One region of the Brevibacillus sp. NPDC058079 genome, then DNA from elsewhere that is predicted to be linked to it. Evidence: predicted binding sites of a transcription regulator. Region 1 holds the regulator's gene; the other holds the start of a gene.
What was found. Region 1 encodes Rex, which represses fermentation and respiration genes when NADH is low (regulators of the CRP and FNR family bind a similar motif). Its sites were predicted from a motif close to TTGTGAAATATTTCACAA; they were not measured.
Positions count from the first base shown of each region.

Region 1 (7,962 bases):
ATAGGGTCTCCTTGCCTCCTGATTTCATTCCCGTATCACTTTTGTAGGATATTCATCCATTTCCCTATTTGGCACCGTGTCTACAAAATTGTTTCATCCTTATTGGCCTAAGTTTCCAGCAAACACAAAAAACCTGCTTGGCCAACTCTCCCGTTGGCTAGCAGGTTCTTTCTCTTCATCTATACAGCAACTTCTTCTTTCGTTTGTGACAAAAGCGTTCTGAATTCATCGCCTTGCAGAACTTCCGCTTCCATCAATGTGTACAAGCCTGTTTGGAATACGGAGTCAAACTGTCTCAAAAGATTGCGAGTTTCTCCGAGCAATCCTTCAAGCAGACGTTCAACCTCGTCATGAATACGACTCTTCTCCACGTATTGTAAATGTACAATGCCCAGATCCGACATACCGCTTTGTACAATTTCCTGTGCCATTCCCAACGCTTGCTCGAAGTCATTCTTCGATCCAGTACTGCGCCCACCGTAGTAGATTTCCTCCGCTACGGCTCCTCCAAGGCTAACCATGATTTGTTTTTCCATCGCTTCCTTGGTATACAGATAGCGGTCTTCTATTGGATTTTGTCGAACGTATCCTAGTGCTTTGCCACGTGGACTCAGCGTGACCTGCGAGACAGAGCCTGGTCGCACGATCTCACTAACAATGGCATGGCCTATTTCATGGAGAGCAACACGTTTCTTCTCTTCCTCTGACGCTTGACGGTCTACCTTCTCTCCGAGCATGACCTTGTCCACGGCATAAGCAAAATGCTTCGCAGTGATCTTGTCCAGACGATCACGCATGGCGTAAATGGCCGCTTCATTGGCTACACTCTCCAGCTGTGCGCCAGAAAAACCGAATGTCTCCTGTGCCACTTTTTCCAGTGTGACGTCTTCGCCAAGTGGTTTATTGGCCGTATGAATCGTCAAAATCTGCTCGCGTGCAGGCTTGTCTGGAAGATCAACGCTAATATGACGGTCAAAACGCCCAGGGCGCAATAGCGCTGCGTCGAGCATGTCTTTCCGGTTCGTAGCTGCCATGACTAAAATCCGCGGCTTGTCGGTCGTAGCTACACCATCCATCTCCGTCAACAGTTGATTCAAGGTTTGATCATATTCACGCTGCTGTTGACCGTCCCTTTTCCCACCGACGACATCGATCTCATCGATAAAAATAATCGCGCTGTCTTGCCCATTTTTCTCTGCTAATGCCTTCGCTTCTTGAAACAATTCACGGACGCGTTGTGCACCGACACCCACGTACATCTCTACAAATTGCGAACCTGATGCCGCCACAAAAGCAGAATTTGTATAGTTCGCTGCCGCTTTCGCCATCAGTGTCTTACCCGTACCAGGAGGACCTGTCAAAAGAACACCTTTGATCGGACGAATCCCGTACTGCTCAATTTTGTCCTTGTATACGAGAAAATCAAGCGATTCCTTCAGTTCTTTTTTAGCGCGTTCCTGTCCACCGATATCAGCAAACTGCACGTCCGATTTCGGAAGCTCATGCTTGTTTGCTTTTCTTTTCCCACCGAGGGCGACATTTCCGCCTTGTCCATTTTGCTGACGGATGACCAGAAAGTAAATCGCACCCAATACGGCTCCGAACACCAAGAATGGCGTAATATTTACACCTAGAAAAACAAGAAAAATCAACAGTGCAGGTACGACGCCGATCAGTACTTCCTTACGCACGTGCCGTCACCTCTTTTTCAATGGAACGGGGGATGATAGTGTAAAAATCCTCCGTTCCTTTTTTCAAGTAAACATAAATGTTCTCGTCATCCATCAATGCAGATGCTTCGTCCAGCTGATTCCCTTTTTTCCATTGTTCCACGAGGGCTGGAATGCGGCTATATTCATGCAACTCCACTGCTTCTGTAAACACAAATTGACCGCTCTGCCATATATCGTTCATCGCTGTCGACTGATTGTCTATGTCAATGATCACTTCTTTTTCCCCTGCGATCTTTTGTGTTTCCGTTAGCAGATTGCGATATTCTGCTGGAAACGCGTCTGGTTTTGTAACAGTTACATCTATTTGAATTTTATCTTTGCTGATCTCCAAGTTGCCCAATGTTGCGGACTGCATTTGTCCAATTTCTGCACGGATTGGCTCCTCAATCTCCATCTTTTGATACAAGAACCATCCTCCGAACAGGAGTGCCAAGGTTGCCACCAAAGATAATCCAATTGCGCTCTTTTTCAACTGCACGGCTACTCCCCCCATAAATATCGCTCTCGTTTTCTCTCTCTGCAACGTCCCCAGTATATCACACGAGTATATCAATTTCTTATACAGATGTTGGATGGAATGCCAAACAGGCCTTCTCCCATAAGGAAAAGGCCTGTCGTCAAGTAAGCGTATTAGGTTGGCGCGAGCACGTATGAGGTTAACAGAGCACCAGTGAATAGATCATAGTGAATATAGTGAAAACGACCGTCTTTGTCTTTAACAGTGACTTCCCAAAATTTCTTATCGTTTTCGAGACCAGGAACCAAATGAGTGATCTCCGATTGTGGGAATGACTTGTAAACCGCCTCTTCTACATTCTTTTTGGGAACAGCTAGATCCATTCGATCGAAGCTAACTTTCTGATCTGTCATCCAGGCTACAACCTGTGTACCCGCCTTATTTTTCCCAATGACGACAGCGTAGCTCTCCTTGCCTCGATATTCATCAATGGATTCAATCTCCGTGATTGTCGTGCGATCCTGGACCCACTGACGAACGGTTTCCTCAAATTGATTGCGCTCTCCTGCTACAGAAGCCGTCAGGTGGTAGGCGAACCCAGCTCCCGTAAGTAAAATGACGGCTACGATTGATAGGATAATTCGTACTAACACAGCAAAGTAACTCCTTTACGTGGCTGACATTACAATCGGAATCGAAGCTGGTCTCTCTTCACTCCAACTGCCGTTTGTATTTGCAAATCCAGCTCCAGTTGGCGAAGCTGCCCCGTAGTTGATTCGTACCATAGTTGGTAATTGACTTTCATTCCGTTCGTTACGTTCGAAGTCAAATCCTGAATAGGGAAGGATGGACCTAACCACATCGATAATAACGAAGAGACTTCCTCAGGTGGTACCGCTATCCGATATCCACTCCAGCCTTGCCCGGCAGTATCTTCAACGCGTTCAGGACTAACCGATTGCAAAACTCCCTTGAGCAATACTGCGTGCTCATACGGGGTGAACATCGCATACGGCAGTGCGGCATGATCCTGTATCTGTCCATCAATTCGTACCGATACGGGCTGCCCATCTTCTCTGGCTATTTCAAGCTGGTGGCCACCGATTTCTCCTGTGAGCTGAAATTGCTCATTTTGATATCGCCCATGCAAGGTCTGATCCTGCATGTATACCAGAAATGAGCGTTCCTCGTCCTTCGTGATCTGCTCCAAAAGCTCCGCTACCGTCGTGGCCGTCTGCTCCGTACCTGCTGTTTGTCTGACCGCAGACGCAGTATCTGTGCCGTCTGTATTGTCTGATCGACTTGCTGTCCCCAATACAATCCCAAGCAGAAATAGACCGAGTAGGATAGGAATCAGCCACCACAGCATTTTGGGCCGGATGTACATGTCGTCCCCCCTGTCCCATTTTTGTCTTTAGCCTATGCTATACGGGAAGGTTTTAGAACGACACGGAAAAGTTGCTAATCATAGCTTAAGGTCGGGCGGTCATACTACATATACACCCCGAGGAGGTGAGCGCGTGACATCTTCGCAACAAACCACATCTCCTGACATACTTGGGTTTCTGTTACAGGAATACCGCGTCTCCTGGGCAGGATTGTCGTCTCCCTTGCGTCAATGGTCGCACACACCCACTCTTCATTTTCGCCATCATCTCCTGACAAAAGCTGTGGCGAAAACGAACAACGGAACGTCGTAGTATCCAATTCCCCTACCTACACCTGCACTGCCTTACTCCTGTCCCCCACCTGACAGGAGCCTTTTACCGTTTTAACGTTTGGAATACGCGGTTTGCTTCGTAAATCGCGCGCTCCTCATCGATGGTCAACAGCTTATGATTACGCATCAAGAATTTACCCGCTACAATCGTATCTTTCACATCGCGTCCATTTGCTGCGTACACCACGTGTGAAATCGGTTGGTGTGCCGGGTGGAAATGGGCTTGGTGGCTATCCAGTACGATCAAGTCAGCTTGCTTGCCTACTTCAATGCTTCCGAGCGTTTCCTCTTGGAATACCCCTTCTGCGCCATAACGAGTAGCCATGCGAAGTGCTTCCTCTGCTGGTACGGCTACTGGATCGTTGTTCACACCTTTGTGCAGGATCGCAGCGAGTTTCAATTCCTCAAACAAATTCAAATTGTTGTTGCTTGCCGAGCTGTCGGTACCCAGTGACACGCTTACACCTTTTGCCAACATTTTCGGAACAGGCGCAACACCGCTTGCCAGCTTCAGGTTGCTCACTACGTTATGAGAAACTCTCACGTTGTATTTTGCCAAAATGTCGATTTCTTCATCCGTTAGGTGAACAGCGTGCGCAACGAGTGTTGGGCGATTGAACATTCCCAGCTTTTCCAAATGAGCAACTGGGCGCAGCCCGTAGTCCTTCTCGTTTTGACCGACTTCCCAAGCAGTTTCAGACATATGGATATGAAGCGGCAAGGAAAGCTCATCGGCTTTTTCGATAATTTGGGTAATAAATTCTGGTGAGCACGTGTACGGCGCGTGCGGTGCCATCATGACGGTAATACGCCCGTCCGCCTGATTATGCCATTCTTTTGCAAATAGAGTCGCGTCTTTCAGCTTTGTTTGACGTTCTTCTTCGGAGCACAGACCGATCATACCGCGGCAAAGGCGAGCACGCATTCCAGCTGCATCGACTTCCTTCGCCACGACGTCCATATGATCATACATATCCACAAACGTGGTGGTTCCGGTACGAATCATCTCGATAAGCGACAATTGGGTACCCCATTTTACTGTGTCGCCCGTGAATTGCGCCTCCAATGGCCACATTTTGTCTTCAAGCCATTGTTGCAACGGCAAATCATCTGCATAACCGCGTAGCAGGGACATACCAGCATGTCCATGCGTGTTGATTAAGCCAGGCAGTATGTAATCACCTTTTTGATCGATGACTTCATCGTATCCCGCTTCCGACAGGTCTTCAGGAGTTGGGCCCACATACGTAATCTTGTTGCCTTCGAATGCTACGGCACCATCGTAAATGACTTCATTCGTATCGTTAACGGTAATGACTGTTGCGTGAATGAGGATCGTCTTTTTCATAGTATACACTCCATTCTTACGTCAAATAGTAGGCCAAGCTTTGCAGGTTGGACGTCACATCCGCATAGTGAATGCGAACATCTTTTCCTGCGCGAATCGTCGTAGGGGCAAAATTCAAGATCCCCCTGATACCCGCTTGAGTCAACTGATCACATACGGATTGCGCTGCAGGTGCCGGTACCGTAATAATCGCTAGCTTGATTTGCTTGTTTACGATCGTTTCTTCCAGCTCTACTAAAGGCTGGATCGGTATACCTGCGACTTTTTTACCCTGCTTCTCTGGATTACTGTCAAAGATGGCCGCAATCCGCATGTTATCTTTCAAATAAGCGTTGTAGTTACTAATGGCATGGCCCAAATGCCCAGCTCCGACCAAAGCGACACGGATTTCATCCGTTAGCTTCAGAATTTCACGGATTTTTTCTACCAGATAATCGACATCATAGCCGATTCCCTTTTTTCCAAAATCACCAAAAGCTGCAAGATCTTTTCTGATTTGGGCAGGATTCACATCTAGATTCTTGCCCATCTGTTGGGAGGAAACGGTGGTCACCTCAACTTGCTGCAAATAACTGAGGTAACGCAGATAAATCGGCAAACGACGGACGACCGCTTCTGAAATCTTTTCGTGTTTTGCCACGTTCGGTCTTCCCCCCTAATTCTTTTGCTTCAAAATCCGATATTCTTTTCCATTCGATAAAATGGTAATGGAACCGTCGTGGCTGGTAACGTATGTCTCGGCCCATGACTCACCCAGGCGCTCCATGACTTCCGTCTGACCGTCTTTCATTTGATCCCGCGATCGGCCTGTCTGAATAATGGCGACCTGAGGATCGACTTGCGTCAGAAACGGTTGCGAAGAGCCTTGATTGCTCCCCTGACCGGCTACCTTTAGAACTTCCGCCTTCAGTCTATCCTTTTGCCGTTCCAACAGTCGCTCTTCTGCTTTTTCATTCACGGCGCTCATAAATAAAAATCGCAATTGTCCGTGCGTCAATCGAAAAACGAGAGAATTGTTCTGGGGCGATAAAAATAGCGGTTCATCCGGTAGCAAAACTTCCATCGAGATTTCTTGGTCAAGAGTGAGTACTTGTCCTTGCTCTGCTTCCATCTGCTTTTGGTTGGAGCGAAGCAGCACGACATGACGAATCGTTGATGCGATCAGCTTGGGCAAAATGACGGCATCTATAAGCACTTGCTGGCTCAATGAAGCGTAGCCTCCCATATGCTCAGGCTGGTCGTTCGTCAACACTACATAGTCGAGCCGTGTGATCTTGAGCTCTGCCAAGCGCGCCGAGAGAACGGGCCAATCTTCTGCCGTACCCGTATCAACCAGCATCGTTTTGCCGCCTGGCATTCTCAAAAGCGTACTCTCACCATGTGGAAGTGCCAAGTAGGTGATAATGAGACCCGAAAATTCCTGTTCTGTCTCTGTTTCAAATGGGTCATCTATCTTCACTGCTGCTTCTTGCAAATACAAATGGCTATCAATCGAGCATGCGCAAAGGAAAATCGCACTAAGAACTACAATCCACCAACGCCACTCTTTTTTCCATAACATTTATTTTATCACCTTAATCCCTATGAGACTATTGCTTCATTTTATGAATCTGACAGGGATTGCATACTAAGGAATGGCTCTATACGCTCTCGCAGTGTTGGCCATGGACCGCTTTCGATCTGAAATGGCGGTAAAGATTGTAGGAATGAGCGTCCATATCTCGACTCAACCACACGCGTGTCAAGAACGATCACGACCCCGCGATCCAAGTGGTGGCGAATCAATCGACCCACCCCTTGTTTAAATTGCAGAACAGCTTGTGGAAGAGACAAGGACATAAAAGCGTTTTTTCCTTCTGCCTTCAAAAGCTCTGCCCTTCCTTGATAGACAGGATGATTTGGCGGAGCAAATGGGAGGCGAACAATGACTAAACTGCTCAGCCATTCTCCCTGGATATCGACACCTTCCCAAAAGCTACTCGTCCCAAGCAGGACACTTCTCTCCATGCTTCGGAACAGACGCACCAGCTTACTCCGATTGTTGCTATCAATCCCGTGACCGAATAACGTATACGGTTCTGGGGCCTCCGCAAGGCGTTCCTTCATTGCTTGGTAAACAAGTCGAAGCATCGAGTGGGAGGTAAACAGGATCAGCGTCCTTCCTTTCGAAGCCAGTACGACATCCACGCACCCTTGAATGACCGCCTCCAAATACGTGTGGTCACTCTCTTTGCCTGGTGCGGGGAAATCAGATGGAATCAACAGTAATCCCTGCTCTTCATAATGAAACGGCGATGGCAGTGACAAGGTACGCACGCGCTCCTCAGGCAGTTGGTCGAGACCAAACTGGCTTCTGATGTAGGAGAAGCTGTTTTTGACCGTCAGAGTGGCTGATGTCAAGATCAGACTCCGCTTCTGCGCGAAAAGCGGTTCTGCTAGTGAGTCGGCAACCTTCAAGAGTGCTGCTGACAAATGAACCTGCTTGCGAGCTGTACGGGACTCTACTTCCATCCAATATACATACTCCGCATCCTGCTCAAGCAAAAAGAAGTGAAGCAGCTCCACGACGTTTTGCCAGTCTTTGATGAGACCGAATAAATCTGTCAGTAGACTGCGTACGGCAAAAGGAGGCTTTTCCTCTTGCGGAGTCGTTCGCAAAAGCTCCTCGATGCCCGCTGCGTATGCGGTCATCCCTTCAATCAGC
Region 1 covers NZ_JBHVSO010000001.1:441,767-449,728, reverse strand. The annotation lists gene ACFVS2_RS02380 (WIAG-tail domain) at 1-2, opposite strand, end outside; gene ACFVS2_RS02375 (AAA family ATPase) at 180-1,691, opposite strand; gene ACFVS2_RS02370 (hypothetical protein) at 1,684-2,211, opposite strand; gene ACFVS2_RS02365 (cell wall elongation regulator TseB-like domain-containing protein) at 2,364-2,843, opposite strand; gene ACFVS2_RS02360 (hypothetical protein) at 2,873-3,577, opposite strand; gene ACFVS2_RS02355 (hypothetical protein) at 3,711-3,890, shown strand; gene ACFVS2_RS02350 (amidohydrolase) at 3,954-5,258, opposite strand; gene ACFVS2_RS02345 (redox-sensing transcriptional repressor Rex) at 5,275-5,898, opposite strand; gene ACFVS2_RS02340 (ComEC/Rec2 family competence protein) at 5,914-6,819, opposite strand; gene dinG (ATP-dependent DNA helicase DinG) at 6,861-7,962, opposite strand, start outside.

Region 2 (7,962 bases), on a different contig from region 1:
GTCGCACAAGAAGGCGGTGGGTTCTTGAAGTGGAGTCTTTCTTCTTCGGATGATGAGGCTACACGCGAGAAACAACAGCTTTTGGCAGAGAGCATGGTAATTGCTCTTTTGTCAGTTGAGGCGAATTACGGTAAATACGTAAAAGTAAATGATCGTAAATGGCAGGGAGGTGTCTGATATGAACATGCTGTTTAACTTGGACCTTCAGTTTTTCGCATCGAAAAAAGGGGTAGGTTCCACAAAGAACGGTCGCGATTCCATTTCCAAACGTCTGGGCGTGAAACGTGGCGACGGGCAATTCGTTACTGCTGGTAACATTCTCGTTCGTCAACGCGGAACAAAGATTTACCCAGGTGCGAACGTAATGAAAGGCGGAGACGACACTCTGTTTGCAACTGCAGATGGTGTTGTTCGTTTCAAGCGTCTGGGCCGTGATCGCAAACAAGTTGTGATCGAGCCAGTAGCTTCCGAAGCGTAAATATTTGTTAAGAAAAACCCAGCGATATAGCTGGGTTTTCTTTTTGTCTGGCTCTTTTTTATGGTACAATAGAGGGGAAAGATATTCTTATCGACTTGGGTGAATGTGATGGGGGACGAGCGGAGGCTGTTTACGCATCAGACAGACCAGTTGCTGACCGTTCTGAACAGGCAGCGGCATGACTGGTTGAACCACGTTCAGGTTCTGCTCGGCTATTTGCATTTGAACCGTACTGAACAAGGAGAGGCACACTTGAAGCGCATCGCTCAGATGGCGATGCAGGAATCGATGGTTGCCCGTTTGAATAGCTCCTTGTTGTCCGTCTTCTTCTTGACATTTAACGCACTGAACAAGGATTTGCTTTTAGAAGTAGACGTGTGCAATCATGTGGATCTCACGCGAATAGTTTTGGACGAGCAAGACTTGTTTCAGTTGGTGTCAGAGATATTATGCACAGTGAACGATCAAGTAGACCAAAGCGGGTACGAACCAGCCAGCATGCAGGTAAGCTTGCAGATGGATGAGCGTGGCGTTCATTTTCGTTTTGACCTGGCCGGTGTACTTCGTGCATCCGGAATGGAAGAATTGGAAAAGCTGATACGTAAAAGCGAACAGAGTACGGTGGAGGTCACCGAGTGGATACATACGGAAGAAGAATGGGTCCTGAAATTGGTGGTCCCATTCGCGGAATGAAAGAGGTGACACCATGTTTGTCGATCAGGTAAAAGTATATGTAAAAGGCGGGGACGGTGGTAACGGAGCTGTCTCCTTTCGCCGGGAGAAGTACGTACCGCTGGGTGGTCCAGCAGGTGGAGATGGCGGTCTAGGTGGAGATGTCGTGTTTGTCGTGGATGAAGGTCTGCGTACACTGGTAGATTTCCGCTATCAACGACATTTCAAAGCACCTCGCGGAGAGCATGGCCGCAACAAATCTCAGCACGGAGCAGGCGCGGAAGATATGGTCGTGCGCGTGCCACCGGGAACAACTGTCATTGATGATGATACCAAAGAAGTGATTGTCGATCTCGTAGAGCAGGGCCAACGTGCTGTGATCGCAAAAGGTGGACGTGGTGGACGAGGCAATATTCGTTTTGCCAACTCTTCGAATCCAGCCCCACACATCTCGGAGAACGGAGAGCCAGGTCAAGAGCGTTACATTGTCATGGAGCTCAAGCTGATTGCAGATGTGGGCTTGGTTGGTTATCCGAGTGTTGGAAAATCCACGTTGCTGTCCAGTGTAACAGCGGCGAAGCCAAAAATTGCGGCGTACCACTTTACGACGCTGACACCGAATCTGGGTGTTGTAGACTTGGGCGAGCAGAGCTTCGTAATGGCTGACTTGCCAGGATTGATTGAAGGCGCGCATGAAGGTGTGGGTCTTGGTCACCAATTCCTGCGTCACGTAGAGCGTACGCGCTTGATCGTCCATGTGATTGACATGGCAGCGGTAGATGGACGCGATCCATACGAGGATTATTTGCAGATCAACCGCGAGCTGACTATGTATAACCTGAAGCTCGAAGATCGTCCGCAAATTGTAGTCGCGAACAAAATGGAACTGCCAGAAGCAGCGGAAAACCTGCGTACTTTCAAGGAAAAGGCTCCAGATGTAAAGGTGTACGAGATCTCTGCTGCAACCCGCAAAGGCGTACAGGAATTGATGTATGCAATCGGGGATATGTTGGCGACCATTCCGGACAAGCCTACTGTTGAAGAAGTTGTGGAAGTGGAAGAGCGTGTCGTCTTCCGTGCAGAAAAAGAACCAGACGAATTCGAGATTACGCGTGATAACGATGTATTTGTTGTTAGCGGCGAAAAAATCGAGAAGCTCGTACGCATGACCAACCTCACCAGTTATGATGCAGCCCAACGTTTTGCAAGACAAATGCGCAGCATGGGTGTAGATGAGGCCCTGCGTAAGCAAGGAGCAAAAGACGGGGATACCGTTCGGATCGGCAAATTAGAGTTTGACTTTGTGGAGTGACAAAAACCATGATTGATATCCCATCACTGAACCCATTTATGGGGGATAAACGACTCCAACGCGGTGCGACGCTGCCGCTAATCATCTCCAAGCAGGTGAAGACACCTGTCCAAGTTTTGGTTGAACATGCAAAGGGCAATTATCTCGTAGTTTCCTATGAGGTGAAGCCTGAAACGAAAGCAGAGCTTCTCGGATCAACTGTACGCATTCGTTGGGAGACGGATGCGGCAGTGAATACGATTGATTTGGAAGTAGTTTCGGAGCAAACGGTTTGGCCGATCAAGCTTTTAGGGATGATTCCGATTAGTGTAGGGGTAGAAATTACACAAAAGCGCAAGCAGGATCCCATCTCTCCAGATCTCGGTATTTCTGTCCCTTACAAGGTGATGGGAGCTAGACCGATCGAAGAAAAAGGCGAGGCAGTGTTGCTGAAATTCTCTCCTACCCGTCTTGTATTGGGTACAGACGGTTATGTGTCGAAGGGCGATTTTCTCCACTTGTCTTTCAAGATACCGAAGCAAGCGCAGGAGATCGTCATGATGGCGAAAATCGTGGAAAAAACGTTCCAAGACAAGCAATCGATCATTGAATTAATCTTTACGGATATCAATGAAAAGCACCATGAACTCATCAAAGATTACTATAAAAAGCTCTCAACTACCGCTTCTTCCTAAGGAAGCGGTTTTTTTCCTTTGATGTTCCTGTGAAGAAGGTATATAGTAGGGTACATAGAGTTCTAAATCGAGCCTGTTCACTTCATGATTTGTTGTGTACGCTTTCCTGAATAAATACATGTGAAATCATTCACTTTTGATTATTCGAATCCGTTGTCTGCTTTATTTTGTGAAAAATGGTACAAACGATTTTTTACCGGATTTTCAGGGAGAATAGCGGCCGTTACTCGTATGAACAGGCATCGAGAATGAAAGGCCTCTATTCCAAAGCAAAGGAGGACGTTTTTTTTATGTCTCAAACAACTACGCAACAAGCTCAAGCTGCTGCTGAAGTAGCAAGCACTGCAACTCTGGCACCAGCGCAGCAACAAGATGTACTCGATCAGTTGATGAAACCAGAAATTCAAGAGTCACTGAACGTATTGGTGGCGAACCTGCCTAAATTGGCAGAACTAACAACTCTTTTGACCAAAACCTATGATTTGGTACAAACAGTAGCAAATGATCATGTGTTGATCGACGACATCAAAGGCGGAATGGAAGAGTTCGTAAAACCGATCTCTGACAAAGCGAAAGGTATTGCGCAAGCAGCCATTGAAGCCAATGACCGTGTTCATGTAGAAGAGTCTACTATCGGATTGTTCGGTATTCTCAAAATGCTCAAGGATCCGCAAGTACAAAAAACATTGCGTTTCGCACAAGCATTCCTGGAAGTATCAGCAGAACGTCAACAACAAAAACGCTAGTATTTTTTATTATTGATTGTAAGACATGGACGGAGGATTGGGCATGGCGAAGCATATTCTGATTCTAGGCGGCGGTTATGGCGGTTTGCTCAGCGCATTGACTGCACGTAAATACATGACGGCTGAAGAAGCGTCGATCACGGTGGTAAACCGTTTTCCTACTCACCAAATTATTACGGAACTGCACCGCTTGGCAGTAGGAAACCTGTCTGAACAAAACGTGGCGCTCCCTCTGGAAAGATTGCTGCGTGGCAAAGAGATTAACCTTGTAGTAGACTCGGTAGAAAATATTGGTCTCGATTCCCAACGCGTAACATTGGCGAGCGGCGAGTCCATCAAATACGATGCTTTGGTAATTGCGCTGGGTAGTGAAACCGCATTCTTTGGAATCCCAGGTCTGCAAGAGTACAGCTTCACACTGAAGTCTGTAGAAGAAGCAAACCGTCTGCGTGCACACCTCGAAGAGCGTGTGATTGAATACAAGACGAGCAAAAATAAAGCAGATGCTACCTTCGTTGTAGGTGGTGGCGGTCTGACAGGTATCGAGCTGGTTGGGGAATTCGCTGATATGTTGCCAAATCTGTGCCACAAACACGGCGTAGACTTTGCAGACGTATCCATCTACTGCGTAGAAGCAGGTCCATCCATTTTGGCTGGTTTTGCTCCTGACCTGGTTGAGCGTGCGAAAACGAGCTTGGAAAAACGCGGCGTTCAGTTCCTGACAGGCGTACCTGTAACGGAAATGAAAGAAACCACGGTTTGCCTGAAAGATGGCGCTACCATTGAAACCAAAACAATGGTATGGACAGGTGGCGTACAAGGAAATCGCGTAGTAGCTGAGTGCGGCGTGGAAGTAAACCGCGGGCGTGCAACTGTTACAGAATTCCTGCAATCCACTTCTCACCCTGATGTATTCCTCGCAGGTGACAGTGCGGTCGTAATGGGGCCAGAAGGTCGTCCATTCCCTCCAACTGCGCAACTGGCATGGCAAATGGGTGAAGTAGTGGGACACAATCTCTTCGCACACTTCAACGGCACCAAAATGGATACCTTCAAACCGGTATTCTCCGGTACATTGGGTAGCCTGGGCCGTAAAGACGCGATCGGAACAATCGGTGCGAGCCAGCTGAAGCTGAAAGGCTTGCCAGCAACTTTGATGAAAGAAGCGAGTAACGTTCGCTACTTGACTCATATTAACGGTCTGTCCTCTTTGGCATACTAATCGAATCAGGAAAACCCGGGATCATGAGGTCCCGGGTTTTTTGTGCTTGTTTATCCGTTTCCGCTCGGATCTTCAATCACGTTTGGGGATTGAGCCATCTTTTTGCCCCGCATGTCATTGCCAAACTGTTCGAGACTGCTTGGCTTACCCGCTGGGTGATTGTTACGGCGCTCCGATTTATCTGACTTTCCACGTCCGGCCATTTGCCTTTCACCTCCTCCATACGATACGCATTATTGTGCGCGAAGAAGCTCCCCCTCATGTAATCAAAGTAAACCAAATATGATCCGATGAAAAAAAGTGACGGATAAGGATTGTCACATTACATGCTTTCCGTTATAATGTCCTCTATGAAGAAACAACTGTTTTTCTCAGGAGGACACAACGCATGAAAAAGGAAGAAAAATTCTACTTGATTCGATCTGACATCCTGCCAGAATCGATTGCCAAAACGATTGAAGCCAAGAAGATGCTGGAATCCGGCGAAGTGGATACCGTGAATGAAGCGGTTGAACGGGTAGGACTGAGCCGCAGTGCTTTTTATAAGTACAAGGATGGCGTTTTTCCGTTCAATGCGATGATGAGCGAAAAAATCATGACGTTTACTTTCTCTTTGGATCACATGTCAGGTTACTTGTCCAAAGTGCTCACATATGTAGCAGATCAAGGTGGAAACGTATTGACCATCAATCAGACGATACCACTTCAAGGGATTGCTACCATATCCATGTCAGTCGATATGGCTAATCTTCGCGTATCTAGCACGGAGTTTTTGGATAGCTTGCAGCTGATTCCGGGCGTTCGCAAAGCGATGATCGTCGGTAGAGGCTAAGCTAAAAAACAATCAAAGAAAAGGCAGGGGAGAGAGACATGGAGAAGAAGAACATTAAATTGGGATTAATGGGTTTTGGTACAGTCGGGACTGGTGTAGTACGCATTATTCAAGCGCATCAGGAGGATTTGCAAAAGCAAACAGGCCTCAGTATTGAGATTTCCCGTATTCTTGTTAAGGATGCGGAAAAATCTCGCAACATTATATCCATGGAGGGCGCGCTGACCACTGACCCTGCTAGTCTTTTGGATGATCCAGAAATTGAAGTCATCGTAGAAGTAATTGGTGGAATTCACCCTGCAAAGGAATACATTTTGGGTGCCCTCGAACGAGGCAAGCACGTAGTAACAGCCAACAAAGATCTGATGGCGTTGCACGGGGCCGAAATTTTAGCGAAGGCGCAAGAAAAGGGCTGTGACGTTTTCTACGAGGCAAGCGTGGCAGGTGGAATACCGATCTTGCGCGCATTAGTAGAAGGGTTCTCCTCAGACCGTATCGCGAAAATGATGGGGATTGTCAACGGGACGACCAATTACATTATGACCAAAATGAGTCAAGAGGGTGCAGAATATAGCGAGGTATTGAAAGAAGCGCAAGCACTGGGCTATGCGGAGCAGGACCCAACCTCCGATGTAGAGGGCTTTGATGCCGCCCGCAAAATGGCGATTCTGGCAACGTTGGGCTTCCGTGTGCCGATGAAGCTAGAAGATGTAGACGTAAAAGGGATCAGTTCCGTGAGCAAGGAAGATATCGCCTATGGCAAACAACTGGGCTATGAAATCAAGCTGCTCGGACTTGCTCGTCGTGACGAAGAGGCGATTGAGGTAAGTGTGCAGCCAACTCTGGTTCCGAAATCCCATCCACTCGCTTCCGTAAATGGCGTCTTTAATGCCGTGTACGTACATGGGGAAGCAGTAGGGGAGACCATGTTTTACGGGCCGGGCGCAGGTGAATTGCCGACTGCTACCGCCGTTGTGTCTGACCTGGTCACTGTCGTCAAAAACAGAAAGCTAGGAGTGAATGGACGCGGAATGGTTGCTCCATACAAAGAAAAAGTATTGAAAGAAGACAGCGAAAAATTCTCGAAATACTTCCTGCGTATCGTAGTTGCCGATAAACGCGGTGTACTTGCTCAAATTACGCAGATGTTGGCAGACAAAAATATTTCCCTTGAGCAGGTCATCCAGCAACCGTTTAACAACGGACGTGAAGCGGAGATTATCATGGTTACACACCTGTCCTCAAAAAGTGATATGGATGCGGTACTGGCTTACATGGAGCAGATGGATATCGTATCAACTGTGCAGAGCTGCTATCGTGTAGAAGGGGGAGACAAATAATGGCTTCTGATCGACAGTCTGGCATCCTGGCACGTTACCGGGAATTTCTCCCGATCACAGAAAAAACTCCGCTGGTCAGCTTGCATGAAGGAAACACTCCCCTGATCCACGCCCCGAACCTCTCCCAACAATTGGGAGTGGAGCTATATGTCAAGTATGAGGGGCTCAATCCGACCGGTTCTTTCAAAGATAGAGGGATGGTCATGGCTGTAGCCAAAGCGGTAGAAGAGGGAAGCAACACAATCATGTGCGCTTCGACGGGGAATACATCAGCAGCAGCTGCGGCGTATGCAGCACGCTCAGGATTGCGTTGTATCGTCCTGATCCCGAACGGCAATATCGCGTTGGGCAAGCTGGCACAGGCTATCGCCTATGGTGCAGAAGTCATCGCGATTGACGGTAATTTTGATGAAGCGTTGGATATCGTTCGTGAAATCACAGCGAAAGAGCCGATTACACTGGTGAATTCCGTGAACCCTTACCGGATCGAAGGACAAAAGACTGCGGCATTTGAAGTGTGCGATGCGCTGACAGACGCCCCTGACATTTTGGCCATTCCAGTTGGCAACGCAGGTAACATTACAGCATATTGGAAGGGCTTCGAGGAATATTTCGCAGCCAAAAAATCGAGTCGCTTACCTAAGATGTATGGATTCCAGGCAGCGGGAGCAGCTCCATTGGTTCAT
Region 2 covers NZ_JBHVSO010000003.1:78,220-86,181, reverse strand. The annotation lists gene ACFVS2_RS10690 (ribosomal-processing cysteine protease Prp) at 1-177, shown strand, start outside; gene rpmA (50S ribosomal protein L27) at 185-478, shown strand; gene ACFVS2_RS10680 (Spo0B C-terminal domain-containing protein) at 587-1,171, shown strand; gene obgE (GTPase ObgE) at 1,185-2,462, shown strand; gene ACFVS2_RS10670 (PilZ domain-containing protein) at 2,471-3,136, shown strand; gene ACFVS2_RS10665 (helical membrane plugin domain-containing protein) at 3,427-3,882, shown strand; gene ACFVS2_RS10660 (NAD(P)/FAD-dependent oxidoreductase) at 3,926-5,104, shown strand; gene ACFVS2_RS10655 (hypothetical protein) at 5,155-5,307, opposite strand; gene ACFVS2_RS10650 (ACT domain-containing protein) at 5,493-5,936, shown strand; gene ACFVS2_RS10645 (homoserine dehydrogenase) at 5,975-7,276, shown strand; gene thrC (threonine synthase) at 7,276-7,962, shown strand, end outside.
Region 2: the regulator Rex is predicted to act here: its motif matches at 3,255-3,272, upstream of ACFVS2_RS10665 (helical membrane plugin domain-containing protein).